Regions from separate parts of the Clostridium taeniosporum genome, predicted to be linked through region 1. Evidence: riboswitches for the same ligand, from Rfam matches in the RefSeq annotation. Region 1 holds a riboswitch; each other region holds the start of a gene.
What was found. A riboswitch is a leader RNA that binds a small molecule or an ion and turns the genes downstream of it on or off. The one in region 1 is predicted to bind lysine.
Positions count from the first base shown of each region.

Region 2: linked by a shared signal. The riboswitch ahead of dapA (4-hydroxy-tetrahydrodipicolinate synthase) and the one ahead of BGI42_RS00400 (Na+/H+ antiporter NhaC family protein) in region 1 are both predicted to bind lysine.
Region 3: linked by a shared signal. The riboswitch ahead of lysA (diaminopimelate decarboxylase) and the one ahead of BGI42_RS00400 (Na+/H+ antiporter NhaC family protein) in region 1 are both predicted to bind lysine.

Region 1 is NZ_CP017253.2:94,166-96,458, forward strand. It holds gene BGI42_RS00395 (ABC1 kinase family protein) at 1-536, shown strand, start outside; lysine riboswitch at 592-766, shown strand; gene BGI42_RS00400 (Na+/H+ antiporter NhaC family protein) at 882-2,293, shown strand, end outside.
Region 2 is NZ_CP017253.2:3,171,221-3,173,513, reverse strand. It holds lysine riboswitch at 507-673, shown strand; gene dapA (4-hydroxy-tetrahydrodipicolinate synthase) at 883-1,752, shown strand; gene BGI42_RS14260 (SulP family inorganic anion transporter) at 2,279-2,293, shown strand, end outside.
Region 3 is NZ_CP017253.2:2,923,646-2,925,938, forward strand. It holds gene lysA (diaminopimelate decarboxylase) at 1-1,284, opposite strand, end outside; lysine riboswitch at 1,510-1,677, opposite strand.

The DNA of each region.
Region 1 (2,293 bases):
TTCATTTAACAAGAGAAAACAATTTACAATTACCAAGGGAATTAGTATCTCTAATAAGAGGAATAATAATACTTGAAGGTGTAATAGTTGAAATAGATCCAGAACTAGAAATTATAGATGTTATAGTATCTTTTATAAAAGAAAAAAATAAGGATATAATATTTGATACTCTAACAAGTGAAGAACTATTAGTATCATTATATTCTTTTGGAAGAGATGGAATTAGGATACCATCTAAAATGTTAGAATTATTAACTAAAATGTCTTTAGGAGAAAGTAAATTTCAATTTGTAGTTGAAGATAAGGAATATATATTTCAAGAATTGAATAAAATGATAAATAGAATAATAACAGGTTTATTAGTAGCAGCATTGATTATAGGATCATCATTAGTAATAAGTAAAAATGTAGGCCCTAAATACAATGGGGTGTCATTAATTGGTATTGTGGGATATAGTATTTCAATTATTTTTGCATTAATACTTTTAATAAACATGATAAAATATTGGTATTTTAATATAAAAAATAAAAAATAATATTTGAAAAATTTTTAATATGCTGTATAATGGATTATAAATAAAGTGAATATTTAAAAGAGGTAGAGGCGCAAAATTTAAGAGTATTATTATTGAGGTAAGCACGATGACGTAGTAAGAAAGGAAATTTTGCCGAAGCTTATAACTGATGTTTTAAGGTTATAGAGCTGGGCTTATGCAGAATATGTATAAGACTGTCACAAATTGGTTTGTGGTGAGCTATCATTCATGAAGTTTTTTAAAGTCTATTTGACTATTGTTAAACCTTGAGTGTTAATCACTTAAGGTTTTTTTATTTATAGTCAGCCTCAGCAGATGTTCACAAAACAAATGGGAGGATGTAAAATGAAAAAAATTAATAAGTATCATGTATTTTTATTAACATTTATGATGTTTTTTATGACATCAACAGTTGCTTTTGCTGAAGAGGTAGATCCTTCAGTAATTAATTCAACTAAATTTGGATGGTTTACTATATTACCACCACTTGTAGCTATAATATTAGCATTTATAACTAAGGATGTTGTAATATCACTGTTTATAGGAATTTTATCTGGATCTTTTTTATTAAATTTATCTGGAGGAAATCCATTTTATGCACTTATTCAAGCTTTCTTAGATTTTGTTCAAAGAGCATTAAATTCTTTAGCTGATCCATGGAATGCAGGGATAGTACTTCAAGTTATGGCTATTGGAGGAGTAATTAGTTTAGTTAGTAGAATGGGTGGAGCAAGGGCTATTGCAGAAGCTTTAGCAAAAAAAGCTAAAAGTCCTGTAAGTACTCAAATAATTACTTGGTTACTTGGTATTTTTGTATTTTTTGATGATTATGCAAATTCACTAATAGTTGGTCCAATAATGAAACCAGTAGCAGATAAAATGAAGATTTCTAGACAAAGATTAGCATTTATAATTGATGCAACAGCAGCTCCGGTAGCAGGAATTGCAATAATATCAACATGGATTGGTTTAGAATTAGGACTTATAAGAGATGGTTTTGCAAGTTTAGGACAACAAGTAGATGCATTTGGAGTATTTTTAAGTACAATTCCATATAGATTTTACAATATATTAATTTTAGTATTTGTTGTTGCAAGCTCTTTAATGTTAAGAGATTTTGGTCCAATGAGAAAAGCAGAAATTAAAGCAAGACAAGGAGAGTCTTTTAATAAAGAAGTTGCTTTAGATAAAGAAATGGAAGATGAAATCAAAGTAAAAGAAGGAGTAAAATTAAGTATTTGGAATGCTATTATTCCAATAGGAGCTTTAATTATTTCCGCTCTTGCAAGTTTTTATTATAGTGGTTATACAACAATAATGGGCGGCGAAGATCAAACTTTGATAAATATTATGAGTACTTCACCAGCGTCATTTGCTGCGATAAGAGAAGCTTTTGCAGCTTCAGATGCAGCTGTAGCATTATTCCAATCAGCTTTATTTGCTTCTATAGTAGCTATATTAATGGCAGTAAGTAAAAAAATATTTACATTATCAGAAGCAATAGATAATTGGATACATGGAATGAAAGGTCTTATAATAACTGGAGTTATTTTAATTCTTGCATGGTCTTTAGGATCAGTAATTAAAGAACTTGGTACAGCTGCATTTTTAGTAAGTAAGTTATCAAGTACAGTTCCAGGATTTTTATTACCAAGTATAATATTTGTTTTAGGTGCTGTAATATCATTTGCAACAGGAACAGCTTATGGAACTATGGGAATTTTAATGCCACTTGCAATTCCACTTTCATATTCAAT
Region 2 (2,293 bases), 190 kb from region 1:
AGATAATATAATTATAGATGGTATGTATATTTATAACAATAAGTAGGAAAAATTAAATATATTATATATGATTTATTTTTTAAAATAAAAAATTTTAGTTGAGCAATTGCCTAGTTGATTAAAAAAATATAATTAGACTTATACAGTTATATGGATATATGTAACAAAAGGTTAATATTTTATTATTTTCAAGTATACATTTTAGAATTGTATAAATTTAAATTCTTATATATGGAAAGTAAATGAAATTTATATAAAAAATTAAATATGATATATATAATTTATTTTCTATATTTAATAAATCTTCATTTTAAATAATGTGGTAAAATATTAGAATTTAATATGTAAGTCAAGTAAATTAATTTATATTTTTTAATTAAAGTTAAATATATAGATATGGATTTAAATTTTATAAACAAAAAAGATAACTATTATATAAAATATATCTTGTAAGTACTTTACAGTAATGTTTAAAAATGATATAATGAGCAAAATGAATAGGGAAAACCTAAGGTAGAGGAGCTGTTTATAAAGAGTACTTATTAGGAGTCGGCAGATGTTGATTAATAAGGAAAGGTATAATGGCCGAAGAAATGAATCAAGCAAAAATTTATTTCTGGGTATGCATAAAATATATGTATAACTGTCACGTAAGTGGAGAGCTACAAGGATGTAATGAGATATTATTAATATTTCTTTATAATAGCAATATCTTTATAAGCTTTAGCAATCGAACTCTACCCGTTATAGTAATTCTATAGCGGGTTTTCTTATATTAATATTTAATAGTGTAAAACGCTATGAAAAATAAATACAAAATTGAATAACTAAATAACAGTTAAAATTAGTGAAAATATGTTTGTATTTTTAGGGGGGCTATTTGTGAAAATAAAAGGCGTAATAATACCACTTGTAACACCATTTAAAGATAATTGTGTTGATTTTGTTTGCTATAAAAAATTAGTGGATTATTATATAGAAAAAGGCGTAGATGGAATAATTCCATTAGGAACTACTGGGGAGAGTTCAACAATATCATCTTTTGAATATAATGAAGTACTATCAAAAACAATGGAATATAATAATGGTAGAACAAAAGTATATGTAGGACTTGGAGGAAATAATACTTTAGATGTAATAAAAAAATTAAAGATAGCAGAAGATAATAAGGTAAATGGAATATTATCAGTAGCACCATATTATTCTAGACCAAACCAAAGAGGTATTTATGAACATTTTAAAAGTATATCAGAATCAACAGATATGAATATATTAATGTATAATATTCCTTATAGAACTGGAGTTAATATAGAAAATGAGACTATATATAAATTAGCAGAGCTAAAAAATATCATTGGGATAAAAGATTGTTCGGGAAATATAAATCAAACTTCTGAATTATTATTAAATAGACCAAATGATAATTTTTCAATATTAACAGGAGAAGATGCTCTTTTTTATACAACATTAGCACTTGGTGGAGATGGTGGAATTTTAGCATCTGCAAGTTTAAATACAGAAAGTTTTATAAAAATATATGATTATATACAAAATAATAATCATAAAGAAGCATTAAAAATATGGAGTGATATTTCAAAGTTTATACCATTATTATTTCAAGAACCTAATCCAACTCCATTAAAATACTGTTTAAAAAAGATAGGATTAATTGATTCTGATGAAGTTAGATTACCACTAACTAATATAACTGATAAACTCAAAGAAAAATTAGATAATATGTTATTTTTATAAATAACTATTATATAGGGGCTAGGAAATTTAGCAATAAGTAATAAGTGAAAAATTGAGGGTGATTTTAAATAAAATTAGAGAGATTTCAAATCTCTTTAATTTTGTTTTTTTCTAATATTTATTTTTAATACGTATTTATATTTAATTATTAACTAGATTTGTGCAGCGATTTGGACATATATTCTAAAAAGCCAACATTCTATTATTTTTAAGCATAAATTTTAGAATTAAATAGACTTTAACTAGTTATATTAAAATAATAAACTAAATTTGTATAAAAGATTGAGTAGAGTATATCTAAAATTTATTCTTTAATATTTAATAAACCTTGATTTTAAGCCATTTGGTAAAATTGATGAATTTAGTGCACAAGTCAAGTTATTAAAATACTTTTGACTGTTGAAATGTTTAGGAGTAATATAAAAGGGTTGCGTCTAATTTTGACATAACTTTTATTTTTGATTAGAACGTAAAATTTAATTAAAAATATAATTTTAAACAATAGGGATAAGGGGAGATATAAATAATGTTACCTAAACTA
Region 3 (2,293 bases), 440 kb from region 1:
ATTTTTTATAAGATCTTCATATGTTTCTCTCTTACAAATAAGTCTTGCTTTATTATCTTTTATCATCACTACTGGTGGTCTTGGAATCTTATTATAATTATTAGACATTGAATATCCGTATGCACCAGTTGTCATAACTGCTAAAATATCATTTGACTTTGGTACAGAAATATTAATATCATTTAATAGTATATCTCCTGATTCACAACATTTACCACAAATAGTTACTAATTCTTCTAGGTCTCTCTTAACTTCGTTAGCTAACATACATTCATATTTAGCATTATACAAAGCTGGTCTTATATTATCCGACATTCCACCATCTACTGATATATACTTTCTTACTCCGGAAATATTTTTTATTGATCCTACTGTATATAAAGTTATTCCAGCGTTACCAACTATACTTCTACCTGGTTCTATTATTAATGATGGCTTTGATTGACCTGTTCTAGAGCAAACTTCATCAACCTTATTTAATATTGCTTCACAATATTCTTTAGTTGTTTTTGGTTTATCCCCTCTATTATAGTATATACCAAATCCACCACCTAAATCTAGTTCTTTTATTAAATATCCTGTATTTTGTTTGATTTTCTTTATTAAATCTAGCATAATTTCTACTGCATCTTCATATGGTTCAATTTCAAATATTTGAGATCCAATATGACAATGTAGTCCAACTAACTCTATATTAGGAAACTCCATGGACTTATTCACAGCATCTTCTATCATATTATTAACAGGTGGAAATCCAAACTTAGAATCAATTTGACCAGTTTTTATATATTCATGAGTATGGGCTTCAATGCCAGGAGTTATTCTTAAAAATATTTTTTGAATTTTATTATACTTTGCTGCAATTTTATTTAATGATTCCATTTCATAATAATTATCTACAACAAATCTTCCAACACCTAGCTTAACTCCAAAGTCAATTTCATCTAATGTTTTATTATTTCCATGAAACATTACCCTTTCTAAGGGAAATCCTGATTTATAAGCTGTAAAAAGTTCCCCTCCAGATACAACATCTAATGATAACTTTTCTTCATTTATTATTTTACACATTTCAATTGTCAAAAATGCTTTCCCTGCATATGCAACTCTGTTTAAAGATTCCTCACATTTAAAATATTTGTAATAATCACTACAGTTTTGTCTGATTAACCCCTCATCCATAACATATAAAGGTGTACAATACTCCTTTACTAAATCAGTAGTTTTAATTCCCCCAATTGTTAATTCATTGTCTATAATTTCCATATTTCCGAATAATTTCATCTTTCTACCCTCCAATAATTTGTCTAAAAACAAAAGTCACAGATATTAATCTGCGACAGGTAGAGTCTACTTAATTAGGATTTTTGTTGCTCATTGCTTATTGCTAAAGTTATTTTAAATAGTATTTATTAATACTATTATTAGTATAATTAATATAAATTAAACATAAAAATATAAATTAATTTATATTTTTAGTGTAAATTTACTAATTATATTGCAACTATTCCACCTTGTAGCTCTCCACGTTAGTGACAGTTATGTATATATTCTATACACCCCCAAAAATAATTTTTCGCATAAAAATTATTTCTTCGGCTACAATGCCTTTTTTTATAAATCAATATCTGCCGACTCCTTATAAATACTCATCATTATAGCACCTCTACCTTAGGTTTTATTCTATATTTTATTATATTAAAATTTATTATTTTTGTTAAAGATATGATATCATAAATTCAATCTATTTCAATACTTTTGGGTCTATTTTTTTTAACTTTATCAATTTATTAATTTTTTTCAAATAATTACTAATCAATTACTAAATTCGTTAATTTTAAAATAAAATTTTAATTAGCAAAGTATAAATTTTTTTAATATTTAAATTTATTTTTTATTTATCCCTGTTATAATTAACAGTTTTCAAATATGAAATAATTAATCAATAAAGAAACTTCAATGGAGCCTTTAATACTATGAATATTAATTATTATAGTTTATATAATAAGTTTATTTTTACCGTTATTAATTTAGTGTATTTACAAGTTTCTTTCAACTTATCCACATTATCCACATATTTTATCCACAACAATGTTAATTTTGTTAACAAATATTTATTAAGAATATTTATTATAGATATAATTATTTTTTAATAATATGATATCGTATTTAATTTTACACTTTTCTATATATAGTTACATTTTATTTGGTATATACTGTATATCCATACCATTGCATAATATATTTTTTTAGTTATCCACACATTTATCAACAAGTAATTATTTAATCAACA